DNA from 2 places in the Agrobacterium sp. K11 genome. Region 1 is predicted to be linked to the other one. Evidence: riboswitches for the same ligand, from Rfam matches in the RefSeq annotation. Region 1 holds a riboswitch; the other holds the start of a gene.

Region 1 (7,470 bases):
GCGTATTAACGCAGTTTTGAACATGCTGTTGCCGCATTGCGGCAACAGCTTATGTTATCTTCCTGAAACACGGATTTCCCGAAGCATAACACCCTCGCCACCGGCCGGGGACATCGAACGGATCGCACCATTGACCCGGCGCCGCAGCATTATCGGCCTCCTGCTTCCCCTTGTTTTCATCGCCCCGGCCGCTGCTTTCGCGGATCAGGTCTGCGATACGCTTTATGCGCAGCTGCGCGAACCGCCGCGTGTCATCGGCAACACCGCCGAGGTACGGCGTTACGCCAATGCGCTCACCCGCCAGAACATCGAGATCCGCAGGATCAGGAACGATCTGCGCCGTTACGGCTGTTCATCCGCAAGCGTCACCGTTTATGGCAGCCCGAATGCCGAACTCTGCGCAGAGATCAGCGACGCGATGGCGGATGCGCAGAGCGAACGCGATGCCATCATCCGTGACCGCGACTATGCCATGGCGGCCCAGGGCAGCGATGATAGCGACATCAGACGCCAGCGCATTCTCGCCGCACTCGACGCCAATGGCTGCAGCGCCATTCCGGAAACGGAAGCGCGCCAGCCGACGGCACCCGATGTGACACGTTACCCCGACGCCTTCGGCGAACAGAGCAATCCGCCGGGACAGGCAGGGCTTTCGCCCTACCCCAATGCCGCTGCTGAAGGCGGGCTCAGGACGCTGTGCGTGCGCACCTGCGACGGCTCGTTCTTCCCCATCGCTTCCAATGCCTCGCCGCTCGATTTCCGTGCGCAGGCCGAACAATGCCAGAAAATGTGTCCGGGTACGCAGACGGAGCTTTATTTCCACTCCATGACGGAGCAGGAAACGGCTGACATGGTCTCGGCTGAAACAGGAAAGCCCTATAAGGACCTGCCGACCGCCTTTGCCTATCGAAATGCCTCAACCAAAGCCCCAGGCTGCGCCTGCAACATGGCCGCCTATCACGAGGAGATGAAGCAGCAGGAGGCTGCGCGGCCGGAAGCTGAGAAACCCTATTCAAGCATCACGACCATTCCATCACCGCAAGGTGACACCTCCAAAAAACCCACCGAACTGCAGCAGGCCGCAAAGCCGCCGGAACAACCGGTTCCGGAACGCGACTATGACCCGAACAACAGCAGGGTCCGCGTCATCGGCCCTAAATTCCTGCCCGACCAGACAGGCCGGATCGACCTGAAGAACCCGGCGCTGAAGGGCATTCAGCCGCAGCAATAGCTCCCATCAGGCACACGGTATGGAGTTGGCAACGCTCTGTCTCACTCACAAGACGGTCGCGTCTTCTCTTTACCGTCCACCCCAGCGATTGCGAAACACCAGCTCCTCCAGCGGCACGCGCTGGCGCCACCCCTTCACCGCCAGTTCCGGCTCGGTATAAAGTGTATCGACGCGGCCGAGGCATAGCCAGGCGACGATCTCGATGTGGTCGGGAATCTCGAGAATGGTGCGAATGTCGCTATCGTGGAAAATGCTGACCCAGCCGACGCCGATGCCTTCGGCGCGCGCTGCAAGCCAGAGGTTCTGGATGGCGCAGACGGTGGAATAGACATCGGTGCGCGGATTGTGGGTACGGCCCAGCACCACCTTGCCGCCACGCGTCGGATCGCAGGTGACGCAGATGCTGAGCGGCGCCTTGCGGATGCCCTCAAGCTTGAGGCTGCGGTAAAGCGCCTGCTGCTCCCCCTCGAACATCGCCGCCGCCTCGCCATTGGCGCGGCTGAAGGCAACCCAGGCTGCCTGCCTGACCGCACCGTCAGTGACGAGCGTGAAATTCCACGGCTGCATGAAACCGACCGAGGGCGCGGAATGCGCCGCCTTCAGCAGGCGCTCGACCACATCTTCCGGCAATGGATCCGGAAGGAACTGGTCGCGCACATCACGGCGGGTTTCGATGGCACGGTAGATCGCCTCTCGCTCCCCCTCGGAAAACGGGTAGGCGGGCGAAAGCGCGTGATCGAATGCATTTGCGTCGAGCGAACTGGTCGCGAGTGGATCGGTCGGCATCGTCTATCCCCAACAATGCTGGCGCGCCGCCACGAAAACCGGCTCCGGTTTTCGCCTGCACGACGCGCTGCTGCAACAACCTGCCGCCGTCCACGCGGTCTGGTCTATCCTGTCAGGCCGGTCTTCTGACTCGGCTTCATCCGCCCACTTTCGCCTTCCCGAATGGATTCAGTGGCATCAAGAAAAAGGGCATCCGCCTCACAGCGCTGGGCACGTTCCGGTCTTGCACCGGATTCCCGATTCTCCCGCCCTAAAGGGCAGGCACCTGACGAAGAAGCTTATGAGCAACAAAGATTGCAAATACAAGTATCTTGCGCAGCGATGCGGCAATGTGACCGTGGCCACCTCACCGGCGTATTGCGGCCTTCAGCCGCCGCGCAGACGCGCGCCAGCTGAAGCACTCCCTACCGCATCACCCAACAGGAAAATACCGCACATAAGCGAACTCATCCCCGTCCGGTGACCAGTTGGGGGAATTCATCGTTCCCTGCCCGCCGAAAAGGTCAAACAGCGTTTCGGCATTGCCGCCATCCATATCCATCAGCCGCACGCGCACGTTGAGGTCGCGCGGATGGTCGAAGACATCGGCGTCGTAGGAGACGAAGACGACCTTGTCACCGCTGGGGGACGGATGCGGGAACCAGTCGCCATAGGCGCTGTCGGTGATACGCTCGACGGCCGAGCCATCCACCCGCACGCGCCAGATCTGCATCTGGCCGGTGCGGCTGGAGTTGAAATAGATCCATTCTCCATCCGGCGAATAATCCGGCCCGTCATTGCGGCCCTCACCATGGGTAAGGCGTGTCTCAACACCGCTGTCTATGTCCATGGAATAAATATCGAAAACCTGATCGCGAATGCCGCAATAGGCGAAACCTTTCCCGTCCGGCGACCAGCCGTGCCAGTAGGACGGAAGGTTCTTAGTCATCAGACGCGGCGTTCCGCCCGTCGAAGGCAGCAGATAGATGGCACTCTTGCCGAACTCCACCTTGTCGGAAATGGCATAAAGCGAACCGTCAGGCGAAATGCCGTGGTCATTGTTGCAGATTGTCGCAAAGCCGGTATCGACCTTTTCCGGCGAAGGGTCGCCGGCAAGTGACAGGCGATAAAGCAGACCGTCGCAGTTCAGAAGCAGGTATTTCCCGTCCGGCGACCAGTTCGGAGCCTCGAACAGCTCCGGCGTCTGCCAGACCACCCGCATCTGCCGAGTGCGGATGTTGAAGATTTCGATGGAACTGCGCATGCTGCCTCCCGGGCCTGTCGATCGTCTGGCGTGGAGCGTTGAATGGCACAAACATTCCGTTTGCATCCGCCACCGCCGTGATTATGATCCTATTGCCGCAGGCACCGCCCTGCAAATTCAAATAGGAAAAAACAGCAGCGTTCCGGCACCGCCCGCTCCCCTGCCCGTTTCTCCCAGATCCGAGGTTCCGCGATGAACACCATCGCCGATCACGGCATCCGCTTCGGTCGGATCGCCGCAATGCTTCCTGTCAAGAATATCGAGAAGGCCCATGACTTTTATGTCCGTGTGCTGGGCTTCGAAAAGACCTTCGAAAACGGCAACCCTGTCGGTTTCATGATCCTGAAACAAGGTAATGCCGAGTTGCACCTGACATTGCAGTCGACGCACAAACCGGCCCCCTTCAATGTGGCGCATATGCTGGTCAGCGACGCCGGCGCGCTGCACGCGCTTTGCAAAAGCCACGGGCTTCGCATCATCAAAAGTCTGCAGGACAAGGATTATGGCCTGCGGGCCTTCGTTTTCGAAGACCCGGATGGTAACCGCATCGATGTGGGGCAGGTTATTTAACGAGATAGGGAGACGGCGCGGCGTGTCCGCGCCGTTGGAGGAAAAGGATGCTTCTTCGCCATCGATATATGGCGAAGCCGCAGCATCCGCACTCCGTCACCCCGAACTAGATTCGGGGTCCAGCAAGCTCCCCCATGCCCTCCTTCGACTACCTGTCCCTGAAACGGTTGGTAATCGGATAACGGCGATCGCGGCCGAAGTTCTTCTTGGTGATCTTCACCCCGGGCGCGGATTGGCGGCGTTTGTATTCGGCGAGATAGAGCAGATGCTCGATCCGGTGCACCGTCGCGATATCATGGCCACGCGCGAGGATTTCCTCGACCGACATTTCCTTTTCCACCAGGCACTCCAGAATATCGTCCAGCACCGGATAGGGCGGCAGCGAATCCTGGTCTGTCTGGTTGGGTCGCAATTCGGCGGATGGCGCCTTGGAGATGATATTGGCGGGGATCACTTCGCCGGATGGCCCGAGCGCGCCCGGCGGCACATGGGAATTGCGCCAGCTGGAGATGGCGTAGACCTGCATCTTGTAGAGGTCCTTGATGGGATTGAAACCGCCATTCATGTCGCCATAAAGCGTCGCATACCCCACCGACATTTCCGACTTGTTGCCTGTTGTCACCACCATCGAGCCGAACTTGTTGGAAACGGCCATGAGAATGGTGCCGCGTGTACGGCTCTGCAGGTTTTCTTCGGTAATGCCTTCTTCCGTGCCTTCGAACATTTCCGAAAGCGCCGAAAGGAACCCATCCACCGGTTCGGCAATGGGCACGATATCGTAACGGCAGCCAAGCGCCCTGGCGCAATCGGCTGCGTCCTTTAGCGAATCCTCGGAGGTGTAACGATAGGGCAGCATGATGCAGCGCACCCGTTCTTCGCCCAGCGCATCAACAGCGAGCGCAGCGCAGATCGCCGAATCGATACCGCCGGAAAGGCCGAGAACAACGCTCTTGAAGCCGTTCTTGTTGACGTAATCGCGAAAGCCCAGCATGCAGGCGCGGTAATCCGCCTCCTCGCCTTCAGGGATTTTCGAGAAAGGACCGCTCTCGCAGCGCCAGCCTTCTGCGGTGCGTTTCCAATCGGTGACGGCAAGGGTCGCCTCGAACTGGCTCATCTGGAAGGCAAGGGTCTTGTCGGCATTGAAACCGAAGCTCGCGCCGTCGAAAACCAGCTCGTCCTGCCCGCCAAGCTGATTGGCGAAGACCAGCGGCAAGCCGCTTTCGATTACTTGCTTCAGCGCCACCTGATGGCGCACATCCAGCTTGCCGCGATAATAGGGCGAACCATTCGGCACCAACAGGATTTCCGCCCCGCTTTCGGCAAGCGTTTCGCACACACCCATATCGTTCCAGATTTCCTCGCAGATCGGAATGCCGATCCTGACACCGCGGAAATTATAAGGACCGGAGATCGAACCTTCGGCGAAAACACGCTTTTCATCGAACTCGCCGTAATTCGGCAGGTCGATCTTGTCACGCAGCGCGATGATCTTGCCGCCATCCAGAAGCGCAACCGAATTGTGCCGGCCCGTTTCGCCCTGACGCGGAAAACCGATGACGACGCCCGGCCCGCCATCGGCGGTTTCCGCCGCCAGTTCTTCCACGGCCTTCAGGCACGCTTTCAGAAAAGCCGGCTTCAATACCAGGTCTTCCGGCGGATAGCCGGATATGAACAGCTCGGTCAGAAGCAGGAGATCGGCACCCTGCGTCGCCGCATCGGCCCGTGCTTCGCGCGCCCTGGCGAGATTGCCCGCCACGTCGCCAACAGTCGGATTGAACTGCCCGACGGCAATTCGAAGATGGTTTTTGATGTCGTGTCTGTCGCTCATGGCTTTTCAATACCGCGCCCGTGCCCGCTCCGCAACGCGGCAATTGCATGCCGCACCACCTTGATAGGATGAAGCCGCAACCGGCATTCACGCTAAGGTTATCACCGCACCGGCCACACTCCGCAAAGTTCATGTCGCGTTCATCGCGCTTATGTGACAGTTACATGACAGTTTTGCGACGCCCCGATTCACCTCCCCGAATTGCGCGGTGTTGCCTCGTAATACCGGAGTATGAGTTTGAGAAATTCGGCGCCAAAAACAACGGCTTCCGAAAAGGCTGATTTTGTCTTTTCGCCTGCATGGACGCGGAGCCTTTCCAAGCTTTCGGGCAAGGCCTACACGCTTGCCAATCTGACGTTTTCGTCGGTCGTGCTTGTCGTCGCGCTGGAATGGATCGCCCGCGGTTCGCTAGTTGATGTCGGCACCTTCCTCACCTCATCCGCCCGCCCCGGCATGACCACCATCGCCGCCGTGCTGCTGCTGCTCGTAGCGCTGGATTCCATCCTCGGCCGCCGTTACCTGTCGCTCATCGCCGTTGCGCCGCTTTGCGCGCTGACAGGGCTGATTTCCGCGCAGAAACAGACCTATCTCTCCGATCCGCTTTATCCCTCCGACCTGCTGTTCGGCCGGCAGATCCTCGAGCTTCTGCCCACCATGCTGAAAGCCCAGCCGCTGACGGCCGTGCTGGTCGGCCTTGGCCTTTGCGCCACGGTTGCGGCCCTTTCCACCCTGTGGCTGCTGGCGCGGCGTTATTCGCCGGGCTTGAGCTGGCGCGAACGCGCCGCAGGTCTTGTGCTGGCGCTGCCGCTTCTGGCCGGCCTCGCCTCGCTCATGGACTATTCGCATTATTCGTGGGTGCGCGATCGTCTCAACATCATCCCCATGATGTGGGATCAACAGGAGAATTACCGCCATAACGGTTTCCTGATGGCCTTTGCCTTCAATATTCCCATGGCCAACGTCTCGGCGCCGCAGGGTTACGGCGAAAACAGCATCGCAGACCTGACCTCGGAACCCGCCGCCTTTGCCGCCAACACGGGCGATTACCCTGATGTCATCATGTTGATGAGCGAATCGCTTTGGGATCCGACACGGCTTGAAAACGTGAAGCTCTCTGCCGATCCGATGCCCAACATCCGCGCCAAGCAATCCGGCAACGTGTTCTCGCCGGAATTCGGCGGCATGACGGCGAATGTGGAATTCGAGGCGCTGACCGGCTTTTCCAACGCCTTCCTGCCCTATGGCAGCATTCCCTACCAGCAATATATCCGCCGCCCGGTGCCCTCGCTTGCCAGCTTCTTCCGTGGCGAAGGGTATTCGGCCATCGCCATGCATCCGTTTCAGGAATGGTTCTGGAACCGCAAGGAAGTCTACAGGAATTTCGGCTTCGAGGAGTTCCGCTCGGAAGAGACATTGCCGCCCATGGAAAAGCGCGGCAACTTCGCCTCCGACGACGCGCTGATGGACCAGATCATGGTGGCCGCGGACGATGCGCGCAACCCGCTCTTCCTCTTCGCCGTCACCCTCCAGGGACACGGACCTTACGAGGCGGGCCGTTATGCCAGCGACACCATCGGCGTAGAGGGCGATCTTTCCGCTTCCGCATCGCAGGCGCTTGGTACCTATGCGCAGGGCGTGGCGGAGGCCGACGACGCCCTTCTGAAGCTGATGCGCTGGGCAAAAAAGCGCGAGCGCGAAACCATCATCGTGCTCTTCGGCGATCACCTGCCGCCGCTTGGCCAGACATTCGTGGAAAGCGGCTACATGCCGGGCATGGTGGCCAGCCGCCGCGCGCCGCTGGAAGTCATGAAA
Region 2 (7,470 bases), on a different contig from region 1:
AAAGACCTGCGGCAAGACCGTAGGTCGGATGATCGGCGAGCGCCAGCGCCTCTTCTTCCGTCTTGAAGGTTTGCAGGGTCAGCACCGGCCCGAATATCTCCTCTGTGACAGCAGGGGAGGTCTGGTCGACATTTGCGATCAAGGTCGGCTGGTAGAAATAACCCGGACCGTCCATGATCGCGCCGCCCGTCAGGCATTCGCCGCCATGCGCGACAGCCGCCTGCACGATGCCGTCAATGCGCTGGCGCTGCACTTCGGAGATGATCGGCGAATACTGTGTTGCTTCGTCCCAGGTCGGGCCGGGCTTCACTGTCTTCATGCGAGCGATGATTGCGGCGGAAAGCGCCTCTGCGACAATCTCTTCAACGATGATGCGCGAGCCGGCAACGCAGGCCTGCCCGGCATTGGACAGAATGTTGCCGGCGATCGCGGCGGCGGCTTTTTCGATATCGGCGTCTGCAAAAACCAGCTGCGGACTTTTGCCGCCCAGTTCCAGCGTCATGGGCTTGACGCCGGTACGCGCGATATTTGCCATGATGGCCGAACCTGCTGCCGTCGATCCGGTGAAGCTGACCTTGGAAATTTCGGGATGGCCGGTGATGGCATTGCCTGTCACAGGCCCGTCACCCAGCACGATGTTGATAAGCCCGGCGGGCAGCCCTGCCTTGATGGCCAGTTGCGCCATGAAAATGCTGGAGAAGGGCGTCATTTCCGATGGTTTCAGCACTACGGCATTGCCGGCTGCGAGTGCCGGGCCAAGCTTCCAGCCCGCCATGGACACCGGAAAATTCCAGGGCGTAATGGCGCCCACGACGCCATAGGGCTCGGTCATGATCATGCCGACGCTTGTATCGTCGGTCGGCACGAGATCACCGCCCTCCTTGTCTGCAAATTCGGCAAAGAAGCGGATCTGTTCGGCAGTGACGGCGATATCGCCGGCAATCAGGTGGCCCACGGGCCGGGTTGAGGAGAGCGCCTCGATTTTCGCCAGCGTCTCGGCTTCCTGCTCGATCAGGTCTGCCCAGCGTTGCAGCACCCTGGTGCGCTCACGCGGGCGCACGCCGCCCCAGTTACTGCTCTTCAGTGCGGCTTTGGCGGTTTGCACCGCCTCATCGACAAGTGCCGCATCCGCCTTCGGGCAACCGGCATATTCGATACCGTCCGAAGGACGATGCATGTCGATGCCGTTTTTAGCCGGGATCAGCCGGTCACCGATGAAATGGCCGATCGGCAGGGACAGGCTGTCTGGATCGAAGCTGAGCGTCATGGATGATCCTCTGTGGATATGCGCCGAAGCTACTCCCTGATGGCAAGCAGCATCGACCGACTGCGGCGGGGGCGGTGAACGAAAATCCTGTTTTGCTGGTGGCCCACAGCGCAATCTTCGGCGGGCATGAAGACCGCGCCGAAAACCTTGCGACGGGTCCGATCGAGGGCCGTAAATCCGGTCGAAAGGCATCCGGGCAGGATACCTATGTAAACCATGGCTGGCATCCGCCTGCGGATTGCCAGCCATCGCTGTTCTCAAAAATGCCTCTGCATCAGCCGGGATGCCAGGCATGCTGTTCGGCAAATCATCCGTTCACGGTCACATAGATCTTGCGCACGGTTTCGATTGTCTTCCAGACGCCAACGAAACCGGGCTTCATGACGAAGCTGTCGCCCGCCGTGTAACGCAGCGGCGCGCCGCCCTCCGGTGTGATCTCGATAACGCCTTCGAGAATGTGGCAGAATTCGAATGTCTCGCCCTTGATCGAGCGGCTTTCGCCGGGGGTCGCTTCCCAGATGCCGGTATGCACGGTGCCATCACGGGCTTCGTCTAGCGGCCAGGTTTTGAACGACGGGTCGCCGGCGATGAGGCGTTCGGGCAGGGCCTTGGAGGCTTTCGGTTCAAAGGCGGGATTGGTGTCGATGGTCTTGAGGAGAGACATGGGTGTCCTTTCTTGGAACGGTAGGATCAATATCCGCGGCTACGGTCAACGAGGCCGAGCGGTTCGAGACCGGATTCGTATCGTTTGATATTTTCGACGACGGTGCGGGCAGCGGAATGGGGCTGGGTGACGCTGGCAATATGCGGCGTCAGGAGAATTTTCGGATGGGTCCAGAAGCAGTGGTCTTTGGGCAGGGGCTCCGGATCGGTAACGTCAATCACCGCACCTGAAAGCCTGTCGCTGTTGAGTGCATCGAGCAAAACGTCATGATCTAGCTGTTTGCCGCGCCCGGCGTGAACCAGAGCAGCCCCTTCGGGAAGCATCCCCAGACGCTCGGCGTTCAGAAGCCCCGTGGTCTCGTCGGTGAGAGGCAGCAGGCAGACGATAATATCGCTGGTGGAGAGAATGGATTTGAGGCCGTCGTCGCCATGATGGCAGGTGACGCCATCGATCTGACGCTGTGAGCGGCTCCAGCCGGAAAGCGGAAAGCCGAAAGGTTTCAGCCGCTCCAGCGCCGCAACGCCCAGCATGCCGAGGCCGAGAACGCCCACCCGGCACTCTTCCGCCTGACGCTGGGGCAGGGCATTCCACAGTTGCTGGCGCTGCTGGTTTAAATAGACTGGCAGGTTGCGGTGGAGGGAAAGTACGCCGAGACAGATATATTCCTGCATCATGCGGATGATGCCCTCATCCACCATGCGTACGACCTTTACCGTCTCAGGGATCGCCTCGATGTGAAACTGGTCGACACCCGCGCCGATCGAAAACAGGACTTCGAGATTGCGGTAACGGGCAATGTCCCGTGGTACCGTCCAGGTGATGAGGTAACGGACTGCGTCGGGATCGACAGTTGATGCATCCATCGAAAACGGCAGGTCAGGCAGTTCTGCAGCTAGAGCCTGCCGGAAAATCTCGCCGCGCTTGGCGTCGGAATTGAAGAGAAACGTCATCTGAAATCTATGCTTCCCGAAGGTTCAAGCCGTACAGCGGCTTGCGAGTGTTTCCAGCATCGACTGGCAGGCCGATAGTTCGCCCGTCGTTATGAACTCGTCCGGCTTGTGGGCGCGACCGATATCTCCTGGTCCGCAGATGATGGCGTCGATGCCCGCCGCCTGGAACAGCCCCGCCTCCGTGCCGTAGCTGACGGCGGCGAGACAGGGGGTGCCGGTCAATTCCTCCAGAAGCAGAACAAGCGGAGCATTGGCTGCAAGCGAAAGCGCCGGATAATCGCTCATAGGCGTCCATTCGATATCGACACCCTTTGCTGCAAGAGCCTCGACGCTTGCGCGAACCGGCCCGAGCAGTTCAAGCGGAGATATGCCGGAAATCGCCCGCGCTTCCAGCTCGATGGCCGAGAAATCGGGGATGATGTTGATCGCCTGGCCGCCCTTCATCGTGCCGATCTGCAGCGAGGAGTAGGGTGGCTCGAAAGTCGCTTCAAAAGGGCCTTTCGTCAACTCATGTGCCGTCTCCACGGCCTTTGCCATGATGCCGGTCATCAGGTGAATGGCATTCACCCCCTGATCAGGCCGGGACGAATGGCCGGAACGACCACGGATGGTAATGCGAGCTGCTGCTTTACCCTTGTGCGCACGAACCGCCCGCAAATTGCTCGGTTCGCCGATAATTGCGCCGGCCGGTGCGGCGCACAGTTCAGGCAATCTGGCGAGAAGGTGCGGAACGCCACGGCAACCCGCCTCCTCGTCATAGGAAAAGGCGATATGCACGGGACGTTTCAGCGCCGTGCGCGAAAATGCAGGCGCCGCGGCGAGAACCGTGGCCAGGAAACCCTTCATGTCGGTGGTTCCGCGCCCGTAGAGACGATCATTTTCCGCCCGCAGTGTAAAGGGATCGGAAGACCATTCCGGCTCGCTGGCGGGTACGACATCCATATGGCCGGACAAAACATAGCCGGCGCGATCGGCCGGGCCGAAGGTGGCGAAGAGATTGGCGCGGTCGCCCTCCGGTCCCGCAAGCAGCGATACTTTCGCGCCGTGGCTTTCAAGATAATCGGCGATCCAGCCGGCAATATCGCCATTGGCGGTTCCAACGACCGACGGGAAACCGACGAGACGCTCAAGGATTTCGATTGCGTTCAATGGTCGTCTCCGCTGACCGGATTGTCATCCCGAAAGCTTAGAATGGACTGCGACGTTTATCTGCTGAAATGCGAATGATTTCGGTAGATTGTTGTGACCTTCCAGTGCTTTCAGAAAATTCGTGCTGGCGTAACCGGCTACCGTCGGATGTCGTGGGCTAGGCCGGGATCGGATGAAGGTTGTGAGCCGTAGGGGAAGAGGGCCGTTGGTTATGGACCTGCTCAAAGTCGATAGTTTCGAGTTGCGGACCGTGGATATCGCGGACGTGGCTGCCGATCATCTGCATGCACTCTCCATGGCCGTCGGATGGCGATATCACGCGAATGAATGGTGTTTTCTGCGGCAATGCGGCGTGGGTCTCGCTGCGCTCGATGAGATCGACCGTGTTGTCGCAACCGCGATGCTCTTTCCCTATGATCAGGGGTTTGCGACGCTTGGCATGGTCATTGTTTCCCCCCGTTTGCAGGGGCAGGGCGTAGCACCATGGCTTGTGCAGAAACTTGTCGCGAAATTCCCCACTGTCTCCCTGCGGTTGAACGCGACGGGAGCGTCGCGGCGGTTGTTTTCAAGGTTGGGTTTTGCCGGTGATACGGAAAAAGTATATCTGTTCCGGGGAAGGGCGAATTGCCTTTTCGAGATACCGCCGCCCGGCAGAAAACAACGAATAGAGCCGTTATCCGCAGGTCATCTGACTGATGTGGTGGAACTAGACCGGGCGGCTTTTGGCGTTTCGCGCCGGAACGTTTTGCAGCGACTTTTGACGCAGAATGCGGGTTACGGTGTGTTTGAGGCAGACCGTCTTACCGCTTTTGCGCTGCGCCGTGCGGCGGGGCGGGGCCACATTATCGGTCCGGTCGTTGCGGGTGCGGACATGGATGCGATTGCGCTTGTGAGGCGGCATTTTACCGATCTGGACGATGAGCTGGTGCGCCTCGACACCATCGGCGACAATAGTCTCTTTATTGATTTTATTGCGCAATCCGGGCTGGTGGTGATTGAAACCCTTACCGCCATGTCCAAAGACGCACCGCAACCGGCGCCTTCCGGCGCTACAAAAATTTTCGCGTTGGCGGGTCCGTCTTTGTGCTGAGCTGCGGCACTATCGCAATTGACGCCCCGGCGCTTGCCCCTTATGTCAGAAAGCGACGGTTCCTGAAGCCGAACGGCAAAGGGATTAATAGGGAACATGGTGCGGGTGATTTCTATCGCCCAATGCCGTGGCTGCCCCCGCAACTGTAAGCGGATTGCCGTTCATCCTCGTGACGCCTGAAAAGCGTCATGCCACTGCACCCTTCAAGGTGCGGGAAGGCAGATGAACGGCGCATATTCGCGAGCCAGGAGACCTGCCGTCATAATATTGACCATCGTTACGGGCGGGGATGCCCGGAAGAGGAGCTGATTATGACCTTTCCGTCCGCGGAAACGTATTTAGAGTCCCGTTCTCCATCTCCACACTTGTTGTCGCTCTGTCACTACGCGTTTTGACGCGCGGCCTGCGGATCACGCCACTTTATTTAGACTGGAGAACATATGTTTCATTTCAAACGCCTGCCGGTTTCCGCCGGTCTTCTGGCTGTCGCACTAGCGGCCTTGCCCGCCGGTGCCGCTCAGGCTGCCGAAACCACCTATCCGCTGACGATCAATAGCTGCGGCCACGAAATCACCTTCAAGCAGGCGCCCGCCCGCACAGTATCGGTCGGCCAGAGCACGACCGAGGTTCTCTATCTGCTCGGCGTGGCCGACAAGGTGGTGGGCACGGCGCTGTGGATCGGCCCGGTTCTGAAGGGTTACGAAGACGCCAATGACAAGGTGGAGCGGCTTGCCGACAATGATCCGAGCTTCGAGGCGGTGGTTGGCAAGAGGCCAAACCTCGTGACGACGCAGTTCCAGTGGCAGATCGGTCCCGAAGGCGTTGTCGGAACACCGGAGCAATTCGCCGAACTCGGTATTCCCGTTTATACCTCCCCTGCCGATTGCATGGGCAAGGACAATTCCGGCGGCGGCGATGGCGTGCGCAAGTCCGTTTTCACCATGGACCTGATCTACCAAGAGGTCCGCGACCTTGCGAAAATTTTCAACGTGCAGGATCGCGGCGAGGAAGTCGTTGCCGACCTGAAAAAGCGTGAGGAAGCCGCCCGCGCCAAGATCGCTTCGGCGAATGGCAAGATTTCAGCAGTCTTCTGGTTCTCCAGCGCCGAGCTGGATATCGATCCTTACGTGGCGGGCCGCAATGGTGCGCCGGGTTACATCATGTCCGCGCTCGGGCTGAAGAACGTTATCGAAAGCGATGAGGAATGGCCGACTGTTGGCTGGGAAACCATCGCCAAAGCCAATCCGTCCGTGATCGTTGCCGGCAAGATGGACCGCCGGCGTTTCCCCGCCGATGACGTCGCCGTCAAGCTCAAGTTCCTCGCTACCGATCCGGTTGCCAGCATCATGCCCGCCGTCAAGGCGGCCCATGTCTTCGAAATGGACGCGCAGGCGATGAACCCGACCATCCGCACGATCGAAGGCATTGAAACGCTGGCCGAGGCGATTTCCACAGCCGGTCTCGCCAAGTGAACGGTCTTTCCGTCAATCTCGGCAGGGCGGGTCTGGCTTTTGCCGCACTCGCCCTGCTGCTCGTCGCGCTGATGGCCGGTGCGGCCATCGGCGAGACTGCCATTCCATTCGACGTGGTGGCAAAGACCATTGCCAATCGTGTCTTCCATGCGGGTTATCCGCTGGAGCCGCTGGATGAGGGCATCGTCTGGAGTTACCGCCTCAGCCGCGCCGTCGTTGCCGCGTGCTGTGGCGCCTCGCTGGCGCTGGCCGGTGCGGTGCTTCAATCACTTCTGCGCAACCCGCTCGCCGATCCCTATATCCTCGGTATTTCCGCAGGCGCCTCAACCGGGGCCGTGGCCGTGGCGCTTCTGGGCTTCGGGGCGGGGTTCCTGACGATGCCGGCTGGCGCCCTGATCGGGGCTTTTGTGGCTTTTTCGCTTGTCAGCCTTCTGGCGGTGCGGGCAGGGCACGGCAACAGCGCCATCATCCTGGCGGGGGTCGCCGGTTCGCAACTGTTCAACGCCATGACGTCGTTCATCGTCACCAAATCCGCCAATGCCGAACAGGCGCGCGGCATCATGTTCTGGCTGCTGGGCAATCTTTCGGGCGTGCGCTGGCCGGATGTCTGGCTGGCTTTGCCGGTCAGTATTGCGGGTCTTGGGGTGTGCCTCTGGTACGCACGCGCGCTTGATGCTTTCGCTTTCGGCGGTCAGGCAGCAGCTTCGCTCGGTATTCCGGTGCGCCGGGTCTATGCGGTGCTGATCTCGGTTTCGGCGGTCATGACGGCAGTCATGGTGTCGCTGGTCGGTTCTATCGGCTTCGTCGGTCTCGTCATCCCGCATGCGGCGCGTATCTTCGTTGGCGTTCGCCACGGCATGTTGCTGCCGGTGACGGCG

The links. Region 1 has a riboswitch for cobalamin ahead of bluB (5,6-dimethylbenzimidazole synthase). Riboswitches for the same ligand answer to the same signal wherever they lie in the genome.
Region 2: another riboswitch for cobalamin. It lies ahead of AC5SEO_RS02545 (ABC transporter substrate-binding protein); the one in region 1 lies ahead of bluB (5,6-dimethylbenzimidazole synthase).

The regions. Positions count from the first base shown of each region.
Region 1 covers NZ_JCAHRB010000011.1:146,731-154,200, reverse strand. Annotated here, with positions in the region: gene AC5SEO_RS20585 (DUF2865 domain-containing protein) at 131-1,231, shown strand; gene bluB (5,6-dimethylbenzimidazole synthase) at 1,301-2,017, opposite strand; cobalamin riboswitch at 2,116-2,301, opposite strand; gene AC5SEO_RS20575 (TolB family protein) at 2,430-3,260, opposite strand; gene AC5SEO_RS20570 (VOC family protein) at 3,453-3,830, shown strand; gene AC5SEO_RS20565 (NAD+ synthase) at 3,979-5,658, opposite strand; gene AC5SEO_RS20560 (LTA synthase family protein) at 5,890-7,470, shown strand, end outside.
Region 2 covers NZ_JCAHRB010000002.1:174,777-182,246, forward strand. Annotated here, with positions in the region: gene AC5SEO_RS02520 (aldehyde dehydrogenase family protein) at 1-1,267, opposite strand, end outside; gene AC5SEO_RS02525 (cupin domain-containing protein) at 1,575-1,931, opposite strand; gene AC5SEO_RS02530 (2-hydroxyacid dehydrogenase) at 1,958-2,881, opposite strand; gene argE (acetylornithine deacetylase) at 2,906-4,030, opposite strand; gene AC5SEO_RS02540 (GNAT family N-acetyltransferase) at 4,242-5,120, shown strand; cobalamin riboswitch at 5,160-5,395, shown strand; gene AC5SEO_RS02545 (ABC transporter substrate-binding protein) at 5,561-6,592, shown strand; gene AC5SEO_RS02550 (FecCD family ABC transporter permease) at 6,589-7,470, shown strand, end outside.